DNA from 2 places in the Streptomyces sp. NPDC051740 genome. Region 2 is predicted to be linked to the other one. Evidence: riboswitches for the same ligand, from Rfam matches in the RefSeq annotation. Region 2 holds a riboswitch; the other holds the start of a gene.
The links. Region 2 has a riboswitch for cyclic di-AMP ahead of ACIA6T_RS27990 (transglycosylase family protein). Riboswitches for the same ligand answer to the same signal wherever they lie in the genome.
Positions count from the first base shown of each region.

Region 1: another riboswitch for cyclic di-AMP. It lies ahead of ACIA6T_RS01610 (NlpC/P60 family protein); the one in region 2 lies ahead of ACIA6T_RS27990 (transglycosylase family protein).

Region 1 covers NZ_JBITCL010000001.1:318,320-326,983, forward strand. The annotation lists gene ACIA6T_RS01595 (LuxR C-terminal-related transcriptional regulator) at 1-162, shown strand, start outside; gene ACIA6T_RS01600 (NlpC/P60 family protein) at 172-1,212, opposite strand; gene ACIA6T_RS01605 (hypothetical protein) at 1,573-1,926, shown strand; gene ACIA6T_RS01610 (NlpC/P60 family protein) at 2,152-3,333, opposite strand; cyclic di-AMP (ydaO/yuaA leader) riboswitch at 3,341-3,512, opposite strand; gene pcrA (DNA helicase PcrA) at 3,753-6,233, shown strand; gene ACIA6T_RS01620 (peptidoglycan DD-metalloendopeptidase family protein) at 6,266-7,720, opposite strand; gene ACIA6T_RS01625 (esterase/lipase family protein) at 8,075-8,664, opposite strand, start outside.
Region 2 covers NZ_JBITCL010000020.1:94,402-103,065, reverse strand. The annotation lists gene ACIA6T_RS28020 (class I SAM-dependent methyltransferase) at 1-213, opposite strand, end outside; gene ACIA6T_RS28015 (NAD(P)/FAD-dependent oxidoreductase) at 841-2,232, opposite strand; gene ACIA6T_RS28010 (exopolyphosphatase) at 2,675-3,616, opposite strand; gene ACIA6T_RS28005 (DUF501 domain-containing protein) at 3,613-4,146, opposite strand; gene ACIA6T_RS28000 (septum formation initiator family protein) at 4,177-4,653, opposite strand; gene eno (phosphopyruvate hydratase) at 4,819-6,108, opposite strand; gene ACIA6T_RS27990 (transglycosylase family protein) at 6,341-7,063, opposite strand; cyclic di-AMP (ydaO/yuaA leader) riboswitch at 7,067-7,235, opposite strand; gene ACIA6T_RS27985 (transglycosylase family protein) at 7,441-8,460, opposite strand; gene ACIA6T_RS27980 (cytochrome P450) at 8,664-8,664, opposite strand, start outside.

The DNA.
Region 1 (8,664 bases), on a different contig from region 2:
CTGCGGCTGATCGCCCGCGGCTACGCCTACAAGGAGATCGCCAAGCAGCTGTTCATCTCGGTGAAGACGGTCGAGTCCCACGTCTCGGCGGTCCTGCGCAAGCTCCAGCTCTCCAACCGCCACGAACTGACCCGCTGGGCGACGGCGCGGCGACTGGTCTGAGCGGGTCGTTCAGACCACGCGCGTGGCGCCCGCGAAGGGCATCTCGTCGATCGGGGCCACGCGGACCGGGGCCGAGGGGTTCGGGGCGTGGATCATGCGGCCGTCGCCGACGTAGATGCCGACGTGACTGATGCCGGAGTAGAAGAAGACCAGGTCCCCGGGGCGGAGTTCGGAGCGGGTGACGCGGCGGCCGGCGTCGATCTGGGCGTAGGTGGTGCGGGGCAGGGAGACACCGGCGGAGCGGTACGCGGCCTGGACGAGGCCCGAGCAGTCGAAGGCGTCCGGGCCGGTCGCGCCCCAGACGTAGGGGCTGCCGAGCTTGGCGTAGGCGTAGGAGACGGCCTCCGCCGCGCGGGGGCCGGGGGCCGCGAGGGCGGCGTCCCGGGCGTCCGTCGAGGAGTGCGGGGCGCGGTCGGTTCCGTCGGTGAGTCCCGCGCGTTGCCCGGGGGTCAGCCGGGACAGCAGCCGGCGGGCGGCGGTCAGCTTGGCGTTGATCGTCTTCTTGTGCCGCTCGAGTTCGGCGCGGCGGGACGTCAGCGATTTCACCTCGACGCGTGCGGCGCCGCGCAACCGCTCGATCTCCCGGAGCTGTGTGCGTACGCGTCCCACCGCCGCCTGGCGGCGGCTGCCCGCCCGTTCGGCGAGCGCGGCGCCGTCCAGATAGCCGTCGGGGTCCTCGGAGAGGAAGAGCCGCAGGGCGGGGTCGAGGCCGCTGCCGCGGTACTGCGCCGCGGCGACCGTGCCCAGGGCGTCCCGCGCGGAGTTGAGCCGGTCCTTCCTGCGGGCCGCCTCGTCCTGCAGGTCGCGCAGCCGCCGCTGGGCCGACTCGGCCTTCTCCTTGACGCCGTTGTACTTCTCGGTGGTGGTCTCCGCCTCCCGGTAGAGCCTGTCGACCTCGGCCTTGACCTGGCCCGGTGTCAGCTGCGGTTCGGCGTGTCCCGTCCCGTCGAGGCCGGTCGCGGTGGCCGCGCCGGCGAGGGCGAGGGCGATGGCCGCGCGGGCCGCGGTGCCGCCCGCGACGCGCTGTCGGGACCTGCGGTGCGCTGCCACCTGGATTCCCGTCCTTTCCGACGACCGCGCGGAGCGGACTGCCGTCCGGTGGTCCGGCGGCGGGGGTGCACAGGGGAGCCGTCCGCCGCCGGACCTTCTCGGCGGTGGTGTCCGGTCGCCGCCCCTGGACCGGGCGGCGGTGGAGAGCCGGTCACCTGGAGGAGGACGCTAGGCCCGGTCGCGTGGCCCCGGTAACGGGTTGTGCGGAAGTGGCGTGAGCGGACAGCCGGGTGACCGTAAGTGACCGGAATCCTGTTCCGGCTTCGTCGTCTTCACTCAGGGTGATGACCGATATGGCGGAGGAGGGACGGTTGAGGGCGCCGGAGTGCTACGAGGCGGCTATGGCTAGGCTCCGGCCTCATGGACGTACTCATCCACCTCTTCGTCGGTCTGCACATCATCGGCATCGCGTCGCTCCTCGGTGGCTTCCTCACCCAGATGAAGGCGATGGGCGCGGGCACCGCCCGGTTCGTCCCCGCGATGCTGCACGGCGCGCTGACGATGCTGGTCACCGGTGTGGTCCTGGTCGGCCTCAACCAGGCCCAGGACTACTCCGTCGACAACATCAAGATCGGCGTGAAGCTGGCCCTGCTGATCGTGATCCTCGGCCTGGTGTACGTGAAGCGGGACGACGAGAAGGTGGACAAGGGCCTGTTCGGTCTGGTCGGGCTGCTGACCGTGACGAACGTCTTCGTCGCGGTGCTGTGGACCTGACCCCCGCTCCACGGGCCCGGACGTGACCGCGGCCCACGACAGAACACGCCCCGGGCCCCGAGCCAGGGGGTGCCGGCGGCGGTGGACGCGGACAGCGTCACCGCCGTCGGCGTTCGCGGGGGGAGTGCGGGCGCCAGGCGCCGCGTGCCGCGGCACGGACCGGCACGGAAGGGGGGAGGAGGCGGGGACGATGCCGGAGGACCGTCCCCGCCCCTTTTGGGCGGGTCAGGCGGGGCGCACCACGCTGTGGATCGAGGACTCGCCGTCGTAGTAGATCGACTCCTCGCGGACGTACGTGCCGGGCTTCGGCGCGTGGATCATCATCCCGTTGCCGATGTAGATGCCCACGTGGGTGATGTCGTCGTAGAAGAAGACCAGGTCACCGGGTTGGGCCTGGGAGACGGGGACCGTCGTGCCCGCGTTCACCTGGTCGTAGGTGGTGCGCGGAATGGTGACGCCGGCGGCCTTCCAGGCGGCCTGGGTGAGGCCGGAGCAGTCGTAGGATCCGGGGCCGGTGGCGCCCCAGACGTACGGCTTGCCGATCTGCGCGCGGGCGAAGGCGAGGGCCTTCTCGGCCTTGGTGGCGTACGAGGAGTCCGTCGACGTCGACGGCGTGGTGGCCGAGCCGGCCGACCCGGAGGCGCTGTCCGAGGTGCCGCTGTCCTGCTGGGCGGCGGCCTCCTCCTGGGCCTCCTCCTGGGCCTTCTGCTGCTCGGCGAGTTCGGCGGCCTTGCGGGCGGCCTCCTTCTGCTTCTTCTTCTCGATCGCCGCGAGCCGCGCCTTCTCCTCGGCGGTCAGCTTCGACATCAGCTCGCGCGCGTCGGTGAGCTTCTTCTGGACGGTGGCCTTGGCCGTCTTCAGGTCACCCTGGGTCTCGGTGAGCGTCTGAAGGCTCTCGGTGGCCTCCTGGCGCTTCTTCATCGTCTCGGACTGCTGGGTGACGTAGTCGTCGACCGCTTCCTTCTGGCGGCCGGTCATCCGGTCCATCACCTGGCGCTGGTCGAAGACGTCCTGCGGGGTGTCCGCGAGCAGGAAGGCCGCGGTGTCGGGGACGCCGGCGCCGGTCCGGTACTGGGCGGCGGCGAAGGAACCCAGCTCCGCCCGCGCCTCGTTGAGCTCCTGGGTGCGCTTGGCCACGTCGTCGAGGAGCGTGTCCACCTGCCTGCGCTGCTTCGCGGTCTTCTCCTTGGCCGCGTTGTACTTCTCGGTCGCCGACTCCGCCTGGCGGTAGAGGTCGTCGACCTTCTTCTCGACCTCCTCCAGGCTCGGCCTGCCGTCGTCGGAGGGGGCGGCGGTGGCCGTCTGGGACAGCAGGGCCACGGAGGTCAGGGCGGCCGTGGCGAGGGCCGGGGTTCGTATGCCTGCCACGCGCGTGCCGGGGGTGCGCGACTTGCGGTGCGACGCCAAGGGAGGCGACTCCTTCCAAAGCTCCGCCTACCGGGTTAGCTGTCGGGTTCGGGCGGGTGGTTCGGAAGGGTTGCCCTACGGCCGCTCCGCGAGGGAGTGGGCCGATTCACCCCATGGTCTCGGTGGGTCCCCGGCTCCGGCTGCCGCGAGGGCAGTGACGGATTCGGCGGAGGCCGCGCGGCCCGGCGAGGTTCGCCGGTGGGGGTCGTGCGGCCCGCCCGCACCGTAGCCAACTGGTGTGGCCCCTGTGAAGGTTGATGGGTGATATGCCCGATACATTTTCGTGACCTTGTGTGCGGTGTCACTCAGGGTGAGGCGGTGGTTCTGGAGGGTGCGCGTCCCGTCCCGGGCGCCGGATTCCGGGGATGTTCCCGGGGCGGCCCCTGGTTGTCGGTGGGGCGGCCTAGACTCGGAGAGCGATGAGCAGCCTCTTTGACGACAGCTTCCTGGCGGACCTCCAGGCCCAGCGGGGCCCCGAGGGCGAGCCCCCGCCACCGCCCGAGGACGAGCACGTACCGGAGCGGATCCCGGACGACCTGTTCGGCGGTAAGTTCGACGTGCCGCCGGACCGGGACACCTACTACCGCGACGGCGCCCCGCGCCCGGTGATCGACGCCGCCGCGCTGCTGGAAGGGCTGAACGACAACCAGCGCGCCGCCGTCGTGCACTCCGGCTCCCCGCTGCTCATCGTGGCCGGCGCCGGCTCCGGCAAGACCCGTGTGCTCACCCACCGCATCGCCCACCTGTTGGCCGAGCGGCACGTCCATCCGGGCCAGATCCTCGCGATCACCTTCACCAACAAGGCCGCGGGCGAGATGAAGGAGCGCGTCGAGCAGCTCGTCGGCCCGCGCGCGGGCGCCATGTGGGTCATGACGTTCCACAGCGCGTGCGTGCGCATCCTGCGCCGCGAGAGCAAGAAGCTCGGCTTCACGTCGTCGTTCTCGATCTACGACGCCGCCGACTCCAAGCGTCTGATGGCCCTGGTCTGCCGCGACCTGGAGCTCGACCCCAAGCGCTTCCCGCCGAAGTCCTTCAGCGCCAAGATCAGCAACCTGAAGAACGAGCTGATCGACGAGGAGGACTTCGCCGCCCGGGCCGCCGACGGTTTCGAGAAGACCCTCGCCCAGGCCTACGCGCTCTACCAGTCGCGGCTGCGGGAGGCCAACGCCCTCGACTTCGACGACCTGATCATGACGACGGTCAACCTGCTCCGCGCCTTCCCGGACGTCGCCGAGCACTACCGCCGCCGTTTCCGGCACGTCATGGTCGACGAGTACCAGGACACCAACCACGCCCAGTACGCGCTGGTCCGCGAGCTCGTCGGCACCTCCGAGCACCCCGCCGGCGCACCGTCCGAGCCCGAGGTGCCGCCCGCCGAGCTGTGCGTGGTGGGCGACGCCGACCAGTCGATCTACGCCTTCCGCGGCGCGACGATCCGCAACATCCTCCAGTTCGAGGAGGACTACCCGGACGCGACCACGATCCTGCTGGAGCAGAACTACCGCTCCACGCAGACCATCCTGAGCGCCGCCAACGCCGTCATCGAGCGCAACGAGTCGCGCCGCCCCAAGAACCTGTGGACCAACGCCGGCACGGGCGCGCGGATCACCGGGTACGTCGCGGACACCGAGCACGACGAGGCCCAGTTCGTCGCCGAGGAGATAGACCGCCTCACCGACGCGGGCGAGGCCAAGGCGGGCGACGTCGCCGTCTTCTACCGCACCAACGCCCAGTCCCGTGTCTTCGAGGAGATCTTCATCCGCGTCGGCCTGCCCTACAAGGTCGTCGGCGGTGTCCGCTTCTACGAGCGCAAGGAGGTCCGGGACGTCCTGGCCTACCTGCGGGTGCTCGCCAACCCCGAGGACTCGGTGCCGCTGCGCCGCATCCTCAACGTCCCCAAGCGGGGCATCGGCGACCGCGCGGAGGCGATGATCGACGCCCTCGCCCAGCGCGAGAAGATCAGCTTCCCGCAGGCGCTGAGGCGCGTCGACGAGGCGTACGGCATGGCCGCGCGCTCGTCGAACGCGGTGAAGCGGTTCAACACGCTGATGGAGGACCTCCGTACGGTCGTGGAGTCCGGGGCGGGCCCGGCGACGGTCCTGGAGGCGATCCTCGAACGCACGGGCTACCTCGCGGAGCTGCAGGCCTCCACCGACCCGCAGGACGAGACCCGGATCGAGAACCTCCAGGAACTCGCGGCCGTCGCCCTGGAGTTCGAGCAGGAGCGCGGCGAGGGCGAGTCGGTCGCGCTGTCCGACTTCCTGGAGCAGGTCGCCCTGGTCGCCGACTCCGACCAGATCCCCGACGAGGACGAGGACGGCTCCGGCGTCATCACGCTGATGACCCTGCACACCGCCAAGGGCCTGGAGTTTCCGGTCGTCTTCCTCACCGGCATGGAGGACGGCGTCTTCCCGCACATGCGCGCCCTCGGCGAGACCAAGGAGCTGGAGGAGGAGCGGCGCCTGGCGTACGTCGGCATCACGCGCGCGCGTGAGCGGCTGTACCTGACCCGGTCGACGCTGCGCAGCGCGTGGGGCCAGCCGTCCTACAACCCGCCCTCGCGGTTCCTGGAGGAGATCCCGGCCGCCCACCTGGAGTGGAAGCGGACGGGGGCGAGCACGCCCGTCTCCTCCGGTCCGGTGTCGGGGGTGGCGGCCTCGCTGTCGTCGTCCCGCTCGCGCTCGTCGGCGTCGGGCGGTTCCGGTTTCGCCACCCGGCGGACCGCGGACAAGCCCGTGGTGTCACTGGCGATCGGGGACCGGGTCACGCACGACCAGTTCGGCCTCGGCACCGTGGTCGCGGTGAAGGGCACGGGTGCCAACACGGAGGCGACGATCGACTTCGGGGACACCAAGCCCAAGCGGCTGCTGCTGCGGTACGCGCCGGTGGAGAAGCTGTAGCCGGGCGCTGAGACCCGTCGTGGGGGACGGACCTACGACGGGTCGAGGCCGTGGCTGCGGAACCAGGCGAGCGGGTCGATCGCCGAGCCGCCGCCGGGGCGGACCTCGAAGTGCAGGTGCGGACCGGTCGAGTTGCCGGAGTCCCCGGAGAAGGCGATCGGGTCGCCGGCCTTCACGGTCGTACCGGAGGCGACCTGGTAGCTGGAGAGGTGGCAGTACCACGTCTCCGTGCCGTCCTTCGCCGTCACGATCATCATGTTGCCGTAGGCGGAGTTGAACTGCGTGCGCACCGTGCCGTCGGTGGCGGCCATCACCGTCGCGCCGTACAGGACGGGGAAGTCGATGCCGGTGTGGACGGACATCCAGTTGATGCCGGACTGGCCGTAGTAGGCGCTGAGTCCGTGCTGCGCGACCGGGAGCGCGAACTTCGGCCGCAGCCGCTCCTTGCGGGCCGCCTCCTCGGCGGCCGCCCTGCGCTCGGCCGCCTGCTGCGCCTTGAGGTCGATGCGCTCCTGGGTCCGGCTGGCCCGGTCGGCGAAGTCGTCGGCGCCGGCGGCGAGGCTCTCCAGCTGGGTGTCCAGCTTCATGTTGGCGGCGGACGGTTTCACCGGCTGGGCGTCCGCCGCGGTCGTCGTCGTTTCCTGGCCGCCGTCGTCGGTCAGGTTGCCGACCGAGGCCGCGGCGATACCGGCGACGCCCATCACGCACGCCGAGGGCACGGCCACCGTCAGCAGCGCGGAGCGCTTGGCGGGCGTACGGCGGCGGGAACGCGACCCGGCGCGCGAGGCCGCGCGCGGAGACGGGGCGGGGACGGTCTCCTCCTGCCCTTCGAGCAGGTGCACCACGGGCAGCTCACCGGTGTCGGCAGGCTCCTGGGCGGTGGGCTCCTCGTAGGGCTCCTGGTCGAAGGAGTCCGCCTGCGGCTCGTAGGCGTCGGACGCGGGCGCCGGGGCGGCGGTGTCGCCGCCGTCGGAGTTCCACTGCGTGGCGTCGTAGACACCGCTGTCGAAGGTCTGCGTGCCCCAGTCCCACTGCTGGGTCCGGTCGGCGGGGTTCCCGGCCTGATCGGGCTGGAGCCACTCGCCGGAGTCCCACTGACCGCTGGTCTCCGGCGAGGCCGCCTGCGGCGGGATCACCGTCATCGGGTGGTGGCCGGTGGTCCAGGCGGTCGTGTCGTAACCGCCGGTGTCGTACGAGGACACGTGCTGGGCCGCGTACATGTCGTAGTGGCCGGTGTCCTGGCCGTCCGTGGGCCAGTGCCCGGTGGTGTCGTACGCGCCCGTGTCCTGGCCGCCGCCCGGGAGGTGGCCGAAGAGGGGATCCGTGACGAAGCCCCCGGCGGTGTGGCCGCCCGTGCCGAAGTGGGTGGCGGCATAACCGGTGGCGTCGTGGCCGCCGTACGTGGTGAAGTCGCCGTACTGGGCTTCTTGGGTGTCGTACGACGCATAGGGCGCCGAAGCGGCATCGGAAGCCGGAGCCGGGTCCATGGTCCCCGACGGGTGACGGTCGTTCACCAACTTCTCTTTCGCCTCGACAACAGGGGCTGCCAGAGCAGTGCGGCGACTGTACCCGGCGGTATGCGGGCACGACAATCTTCCGCAGGTTTCGCGCGCGCAGGAAACGGGCAATCGGTTGCCTTTTGGCGGACGACGGGCGCGGTCTTGGCTTTTTGTTCGAGATTTGTTCGAGGCGGTGGGCGGTCGGCGGCGATAAGTGGGCCGTCCCGGACCGTTGTTGTTCGGATCGCTGTCGAGGGGGGCGCGCGGTTCCGGTTGTCCCGTGGCGCCGGTGCCGGGCGTGTCGCGCTCGGGCCGCGGGCGGGCCTTCCGGGCGGCCCGCCGTCAAGCCACGGTCAGGCCTTCCGGGCGGCCGGTGGACGGCTCTCCGGGGTGCGCCGTGTCCAGGGCCTGCCGTATGCGGGTCGCCACGGCCGGGTGCACGGGCAGGGCGAGATGGCCCACGCCGCTCACCCGTACGTTCACCGACGTCAGGTCGGGGTGCTCGACGCACGCCGACTCCAGCGGGTCCATGATGTGGTCGAGGTCGCTCCAGAAGGCGACGAAGCGCGTACGGCAGCCCGGCGCGGGCTGGGTGAGCTCCTCGAGCACCGGTGAGCCGGGGCGCATCTGGCGCACGATGGGGTGCGCGTTGGCCAGCGGTGCGACGCGTGTGCCGGAGTGCGGGGTGCCGAGCGTGACGAGCGTCCGCACGCGGGTGTCACCGCCCAGCCGCTGCACGTAGTACCGCGCGATGAGCCCGCCGAGGCTGTGCCCGACCACGTCGACCCGGCGACTGCCCGTGCGTTCGCACACCTGCTCTATGTGTCGGCCGAGCAGTTCGGCCGCGATACGGATGTCGCAGGTCAACGGGGAGTAGTTGAGCGACTCGATCTGCTGCCTGCCGTGCTGGGCGAGGCTGCGGCGCAGCAGGA
Region 2 (8,664 bases):
GACGGCGAGGTCGCCGGCCACCCAGGCACGGGCGAGGCCGAGTTCGCCCGGCTTGCGGAGCAGGTGGCGCAGGGCCCGGCGGTTGCGTACGACCAGGGTGGGGGCGTCCGGGGGGCCGGCCTGTGATCCGTCCCAGGCGCGGACACGGACGGGGAGGGGGGCGTTGATCAGCTGTTCGACGTGGCCTTTCAGCCGCGAGGCGACGTCCGGCATGGTGTACACCTCCGTGACGGGGAATCCCGGAATGTCCTCCTTACGTAAACACTTGAGGGTGGGTCGTCAGTCCCCGGCGCGCGTCATCTCCGGGCAAAACGCTGGATCGCACGCGCGGAGGCGAGCCGTGTGGGCTCCGCCCCTGCCAGGGGGCTCCGCCCCCTGGACCCCCGTCCTTCGCCCACCCACCACCCGACTCGGGAGCCGAGAACGCACCCCGACGGGGTTGCTCCCCGGAACTCGGGCGGGGCCCGTGGGGCCGGGGGCGGAGCACCGGTGAGGTCCGGGGGCGAAGCCCCGGGGCAAGCTTTCGCCCACCGGGTCGGGCGGGCCGGAACCGAGGCCTGGGGCGGGCCCCCGGAGGGCGCTTCTCAACCCACCGAGTCGGGACAGCGGGCGGACCCGGAACCGGGGCCTGAGGTGGACCCCCAGGGGCGCTTCTCAACCCACCGAGTCGGGACGGCGGGCGGACCCGGAACCGGGGCCTGGGGCGGAGCCCCGGGGGTGGCCTTCCGACTCGGTGGGTCGGGCGGATGGATGGGCGGGCCCCCGTCGGCCCCTCGGGAACGCCGAAGGGGCCGCCCGCACCACGGATGGCGGGTGGCCCCTTCGGAGGGTGACCGGAGGTCAGGAAGCCTTGGCCTCGGTCTTCTTCGGTTCCTGCTTGGCCGCCGCCGGTGCGGGTGCCGGCTTCGCCGCCTCGTAGAACTCGTCGCGCGGCGACTCGATCGCGCCCAGGGACACGACCTCACGCTTGAGGAACATGCCGAGGGTCCAGTCGGCGAAGACGCGGATCTTGCGGTTCCAGGTCGGCATCGCCATGCCGTGGTAGCCACGGTGCATGTACCAGGCGAGCCGGCCCTTGAGCTTGATCTTCATCTTGCCCATGACGATCATCGCCACGCCCTTGTGCAGGCCGAGGCCCGCCACCGCGCCCTTGTTGGCGTGGCTGTACTCCTTCTGCGGGAAGCCCCGCATGCCGGAGACCACGTTGTCGCCGAGGACCTTGGCCTGGCGCAGCGCGTGCTGGGCGTTCGGCGGGCACCAGGCGTTCTCGTTGCCGGCCTTGCGGCCCACGAGGTCCGGGACCTGGGCGTTGTCGCCCGCGGCCCAGATGTAGTCGGTGCCCTTGACCTGGAGCGTCGGCTCGGTGTCGACGTGACCGCGCGGCCCCAGCGGCAGGCCGAAGCGGGACAGCGCCGGGTTCGGCTTGACGCCCGCCGTCCACACGATCGTGTTGGAGTCGACCTCCAGGCCGTTCTTCAGCACGACGTGGCCGTCGACGCAGGAGTCCATCGACGTGGACAGGTAGACCTCGACGCCGCGGCCCTCGAGGTGCTCCTTGCCGTACTTGCCGAGCTTGGGACCCACCTCGGGGAGGATCTTGTCGGCGGCGTCGACGAGGACGAAGCGCATGTCCTCGCGGGACACGTTCTTGTAGTACTTGGCGGCGTCACGGGCCATGTCCTCGACCTCGCCGATGGTCTCCGCGCCGGCGAAGCCGCCGCCCACGAAGACGAAGGTGAGCGCCTTGCGCCGGATCTCCTCGTCCGTGGTGGAGTCGGCCTTGTCGAGCTGCTCGAGGACGTGGTTGCGCAGGCCGATGGCCTCCTCGATGCCCTTCATGCCGATGCCCTGCTCGGCGAGGCCGGGGATCGGGAAGGTGCGGGAGACCGCGCCGAGCGCGATCACCAGGTAGTCGAAGGGCAGCTCGTACGCCTCGCCGACCAGCGGGGCGATCGTGGCGACCTTGCGGTCCTGGTCGATGGTGGTGACCCGGCCGGTGAGGACCTCCGCCTTGGGAAGCACGCGCCGCAGCGGGACGACGACGTGCCGGGGGGAGATGCTGCCGGCGGCGGCTTCGGGGAGGAAGGGCTGGTAGGTCATGTACGACCGCGGGTCGACGACGGTGACGGTCGCCTCGCCGTAACGCATCTTCTTCTGGATGCGCCGAGCTGCGTACAGGCCTACGTACCCACCGCCTACTACGAGGATCCTGGGACGCTCCGTGGTGCTCATGCCATCGAGTATCCACCCGCCTCAGGGGGGTACCTCGTGCGCCCCTTCACAAGCTTCGACAGGGCCTGTGTTACCATCCCGCACTTCTTGATCCAGATCACAACGCGAAACGGGAACCGGCACCCCGTGCGGGACGTTGTCAATGCCGCGTGAGCTGCCTCTCTGCCGCTCGGGCGGCGCCGTGAGGCCGGCCGCCGAGCCCGTACGATGATCTCCGACGGGACGCCCACCACCACCTTCTGAACGTGTTCAAAGGGGTGTTGAGGGCCCGAATGGGTCAACCGGGATCACTTCTTCGTTCTCCCGGGGCCAATTCCTTGTGAAGAACTTCACGAACTTTCCCGGCGGCGCCTCGCCGAGGGGCCCGAAAGGCCCCCCGGACGCCGCTCAAACGCCATCCCGACTGCTCAGCGGAGTGCTGCTGACCAGTGGCGAAGGAGGGCTAGGCCACGGACCAGGCGATGCCGTCGAGGATGTCGTGCTCCGACACCACGACCTCCTCCGCGCCGATCCGCTCCATGATCGCCAGAAGGACCAGGGCCCCGGCGCCGATCACGTCGACCCGGCCCGGGTGCATGGAGGGCACCGCCGCGCGCTCGGCGTGGGTGGAGCGCAGCAGCCACCCGGTGATCTCGCGGACGCGGTCGCGGGAGACGCGGGAGTGGTGGATGGCCTCGGAGTCGTACTCGGGGAGGTCCTGGGCGATCGCCGACACGGTCGTGACCGAGCCGGCCAGGCCGACCAGGGTGTGCGCCCCGCGCAGCGGGACCGTCTCCTCGGCGCGGTCGAGGGCGGCCTCGATGTCGGCCCGTATGGCCGCGATCTGCTCCTCGGCCGGCGGGTCCGTCACGGCCCCGTCCCGCACCAGGTGCCGCTCGGTCATCCGTACGCAGCCGACGTCCACGGAGCGGGCGGCGCGCACGTGGTCGTCGCCCACGACGAACTCGGTCGAGCCGCCGCCGATGTCCACGACCAGGAAGGGGCGGTGCAGATCGGTCCGGCCCGTCAGCTCCTTGGTGGCCCCGGTGAAGGAGAACTCGGCCTCCTGGTCACCGGTGATGACCTCGGGCTCCACGCCCAGGATGTCCACCACCCCGCGCACGAACTCGTCGCGGTTCTCGGCGTCGCGGGAGGCGGAGGTGGCGACGAAGCGCAGGTGCTCCGCGCCGTGCTCCTTGATGATCTCCGCGTACTCGCGGCAGGCGGCGAACGTCCGCTCCAGCGCCTCGGGCGCCAGCCGGCCCGTACGGTCGACGCCCTGGCCGAGCCGTACGATCGTCATACGGCGGTCCAGATCGGTGAGTTCACCGGTCTCCGGGTCGGCGTCGGCCACCAGCAGCCGGATGGAGTTCGTACCGCAGTCGATGGCGGCGACCCGGGTCACTGGCCGTCCTCCTTCGCGGGCAGCGTCACGCAGGCGCCCTTGCGCCACCACTGGGGCAGCATCGCCAGCGCCTCGTCGCCCAGCGGGTTGACGCCGGGGCCCGCGGCCAGCGAGTGGGCGACCAGCACGTGCAAGCACTTCACCCGGTCGGGCATGCCGCCCGCGCTGGGGAAGTTCTCGAGCTCCTCGATCTCGTCGCGGCGCCGGACGTAGTCCTCGTGCGCCGCGCGGTACGCGGCCGCCAACTCCGGGTCGGTGGCCAGCCGTTCCGTCATCTCCTTCATCACGCCGTTCGCCTCCAGCGTCCCGATCGCGGAGTTCGCCTTCGGGCAGGTGAGGTAGTAGAGCGTCGGGAAGGGGGTGCCGTCGGGCAGCCTCGGCGCGGTCTCCACGACGTCCGGCTGTCCGCAGGGGCAGCGGTGCGCGATGGCGCGCAGCCCGCGCGGGGGCCGCCCGAGCTGCTGCTTGAAGGCCTCGACGTCCGCGTCGGTGGGCTCGGTGCGGGGGGTCGTGGGCGGGGGCGTGTCCATACGTGTCTTTCTGCGGCTCTCGATAAGGGGTCACTGGGCGGCGGCGTCGGCCTTGTCGACGCCGTCCCAGACGTTCGCGTACCAGGGGCGGTCGGCGGCTTCGAGATCCGTACGGGACTGCTTCGCCGTACCCGGGTCGATGACGACGTAGCCGGTCTCGCCGGGCAGGACGTAATGCAGCCGCCTGCGGATCTCCTGCTCGGCGTACGCGTCGTCCTGCCAGCGGGCCTTCATGTCGCGCAGCCGTTCGACCCGCCGGCGGGCCTCGTCCTGCTCCTGCTGGAGGTCGGCGATGTCCGCGCGCTGGGAGACGTACTGCCGCATGGGATAGGCGAGGGCGACGATCAGGGAGCAGACCACCAGGGCGAGCAGCGCGGCCCGGCCGGTCAGCCGGGAGCGGCGGGCCTGGCGCTTGGTCTGCGAGCGGTAGACCCGGGCCGCGGTCTGCTCACCGATCAGCCGGATCCTGGTCGCGGTGGAGAAACGGTCCCGGTCCTTGACCGCCATGTTCCCGCCTCTCGTTCACCGTCATACGCGCGTACGTCCCCGCACACGGTACGGGACCGGGTACGGGGACGTACGTACGACGCCGCCTCTTACGGGGCGGGTCAGCCCTTGCTGTGCCTACTGGTCCGCAGAGCGCTGTGCCTACTGGTCCGCAGAGCGCTGTGCCTACTGGTTCGCAGAGCGAAACCGCGGGAACGCGCTGCGGCCGGCGTACACCGCGGCGTCGTCGAGGATCTCCTCGATGCGCAGCAGCTGGTTGTACTTGGCGACGCGCTCGGAGCGGGCCGGGGCGCCGGTCTTGATCTGGCCGCAGTTGGTGGCGACGGCCAGGTCGGCGATGGTGACGTCCTCGGTCTCGCCGGAGCGGTGGGACATCATGCACTTGAAGCCGTTGCGCTGGGCCAGCTCGACGGCGTCCAGGGTCTCGGTCAGCGAGCCGATCTGGTTGACCTTGACCAGCAGGGCGTTGGCGGCGCCCTCCTCGATGCCGCGGGCGAGGCGCTCGGGGTTGGTGACGAACAGGTCGTCGCCGACGAGCTGGACCTTGTCACCGAGCTTGGCGGTGATGGTCTTCCAGCCCTCCCAGTCGTCCTCGAACAGCGGGTCCTCGATGGAGACCAGCGGGTACGCCTCGACGAGCTCGGCGTAGTACTCGGTCATCTCGGCGGCGGAGCGCTCCTTGCCCTCGAAGGTGTAGGAGCCGTCCTTGTAGAACTCGGACGCGGCGACGTCGAGCGCGAGGGCGATCTGCTCGCCGGGGGTGTAGCCGGCCTCCTTGATCGCCTCGAGGATGAGGTCGAGGGCCTCGCGGTTGGAGCCGAGGTTCGGGGCGAAGCCGCCCTCGTCGCCGAGGCCGGTGGCCAGGCCCTTGCTCTTCAGGACCTTCTTCAGGGTGTGGTAGACCTCGGTGCCCCAGCGCAGGGCCTCGGAGAAGGACTCCGCGCCGATCGGGGCGATCATGAACTCCTGGATGTCCACGTTGGAGTCGGCGTGCGAGCCGCCGTTCAGGATGTTCATCATCGGCACCGGCAGCAGGTGCGCGTTGGGGCCGCCCAGGTAGCGGAAGAGCGGGAGGTCGGAGGCCTCGGAGGCGGCGTGGGCGACGGCGAGCGAGACGCCGAGGATGGCGTTGGCGCCGAGGGAGCCCTTGTTGTCGGTGGCGTCCAGGTCGAACATCGCCTGGTCGATCAGGCGCTGCTCGGTGGCGTCGTAGCCGACGAGTTCCGGGCCGATCTGCTCGATGACGGCCAGGACGGCCTTCTCGACACCCTTGCCCAGGTAACGGTTGGCATCGCCGTCACGGAGTTCGATGGCCTCGAAGGCGCCGGTGGAGGCGCCGGACGGGACGGCGGCACGACCCGTGCTGCCGTCGTCGAGGCCGACCTCGACCTCGACCGTGGGGTTGCCTCGGGAGTCCAGGATTTCCCGGGCTACGACGACGTCGATGGACGGCACGAGCATCTCCTTCTTGGATGTGACGCGGGTGGGCAGGACCCCGGAGGGTCTTGCGAGTCCGAGCCTAACCGGCTCCGGGCGATCGGCCATCCGGCCGCCCGTCCCGTGGACAGAACCGAGAGTAAATTGTTTCCGAATGGAACAAAGCCGTTTCCGGAAACCCGGCCGCAAAAACCCCGCCCCGGCGCGTACGGGGGAAGACGCGCCGGGGCGGGGAGCAGGGGGCAGCCGCTTACTTGAGGTGCAGCTGCTGGCCCGGGTAGATGAGGTCGGCGTCGTCGACGATGTCGTCGTTCAGCTCGAACAGCTCGGCCCAGCCGCCCTCGACGTCGTGCTCGGTGGCGATGGAGCTGAGGGTGTCGCCCTTGAGGACCTTGTACTCGCCGTCGCCCTTCTCGACCTTCTTGCCGGTCGGGGTGGTGACGGTCTTCTCCTCGGCCTTCCGCTCGACCTGCTTCTCGGTCTTCTGCTCGGCGGCCGGGCGCTCGGTGGAGCGGGAGGCCTTCTGCTCGGTCTCACGGGTCCCGGTGGAACCGGTGCTCTGCGAGGAGCCGGAGCCGTTCGAGGAGGAGCCGGTGTAGGCGGCGTTGGACAGGCCCGTGCCGCAGACCGGCCAGGCGCCCTTGCCCTGGCCCGCGAGGACCTTCTCGGCGATCTCGATCTGCTGCGCCTTGCTGGCCCGGTCGGCGGTGGAGGCGTACTGCGTGCCGCCGTACGCGGCCCAGGTGGAGGCGGAGAACTGCAGGCCGCCGTAGTAACCGTTGCCGGTGTTGATGGACCAGTTGCCGCCGGACTCGCACTGGGCGACGGTGTCCCACTCGGAGGCGGTGGCGGCGGAGGCGCTGCCGGACGCCATCAGCGGGGCGGCGACGGCGGCGGAGGCGACACCGGCGACGGCGATCGCGCGGGTGGCCTTGGACGGACGACGGTGCTTGCCCTTGCCGGAAAACAGCATGGTGGATCCCCTCACCGACGCCTGCGAGGTGAGCTGTCGGGTTCGGGCCGGTTGAGTTGCCCGGCCGCGCCCCTTGCGGGACGCGGCTTCACCCCAAGCCCTCTCCGGTGTCAACCACCGGAAGGGGCGCTTACCTTGGGTCCCCCGCTCCTGCCTACGGCGCATGACGCGACGACTGTTCCCGTGCTGCCACTGGCAGGATTCGGCGTGGCGGCAGCCGGGGCCCGCGGTGGCGAGCGGTCACGACCGTAGACACGCGATCCGCGGAATTTCAAAGACGATCAGGGCCTCTGAGACCTATCTCTCACAGTCTTTAAACCGGACATTCGTCGCGAATCATGACGCCAACTGCCGCCGCGTCCAGTCCCTTTCGGGCGTCACTTCTCGTCCGGTCCGACCCCGACCTCGAGCTCCTGACCCGGCAGGATGAGGTCCGGGTCGGCACCGACGACCTGCTCGTTCTCGGCGTAGAGCGACCGCCATCCGCCGCCCAGCTCAAGGGAGTCGGCGATGGACGAGAGGCTGTCGCCGGTGCGCACGGTGTACGAGCCGTCGGCGGCATCGCGCGAGGCGTCGGTGCCGCGCGAGGCATGCCGGCCGGACGATTCCGACGTACGGTCCTCCACCACACCCTCCTCGGCGGTGACGCCGCGGTGGCGGCCCGTGCCGGTGTCCTCGGTGTCGGTGACTTCGGAAGAACCGGTGGTCTGCCCCGACTTGTCCGACTCGTCACTCTTGGGGGTGGCCGAGGCGGAGGGGGAGGTGCCGGATCCGTCGCCGGAGCCGGTGTCCGAATCCGTGTCCGAGCCGCTCGCCTCGTCGGACTTGGCCGATTCACCGGCCGCACCCTCGCCGTCCTCCGGCCCTTCCGCGTCGGACGAGGCCGACGGGGAGGGCGAAGCGGACGAATCACCGGAGTCCGAAGAATCGGATGATGCGGAGGAGTTGGAGGAGTTGGAGGAGCCGGACGTGTCCGAGGTCGAGTCCCCCGCCACGCCCGTGTCGATGTCGGCCGACGTCGAGTCCTGGTTCAGGCCCGCCGTCAGTCCGCAGGTGCGCCACGCGCCGACCCCCTGGTCGGCGAGGATTCTCTCGGCCACGGCTATCTGCTGGCCGCGGCTGGCCTGGTCGGGGCTGGTCGCGTAGTCCAGTCCGCCGTAGCTCTCCCAGTCGTCCTGGGTCAACTGCAGGCCGCCGTAGTAGCCGTTGCCGGTGTTCTGGCTCCACGAGCCGCCGGACTCGCACTCGGCGACCCGGTCCCAGGTCGCGCCGTCGGCCGCGCTGGCGCTGCCGGCCCCGAGGAGCGGGATCGCGATGGCGGAGCCGGTCACCCCGGCCGCGACGAGGAGAGCCGGAGCCTGGCGGGGGCGGCGGTGCCGACCGTTCCCGGAGAGCATGCGGAGACCTTTCGCAAGACAGCAATGACCGGCGCGGCGAACGGAAACCGAACCGATGCACCGCACTTGATGGGTGAACGTATCCGCAGACGATCACTTGTCACAAGTTCATGCCGCGCAGATCACGTGAAGATCACAGAGTTGAGCGCGTGTCATGTTTGCGCCGGTCCGCTCGGGGGCACAGCGGACGGCGGCCCGGTCCGT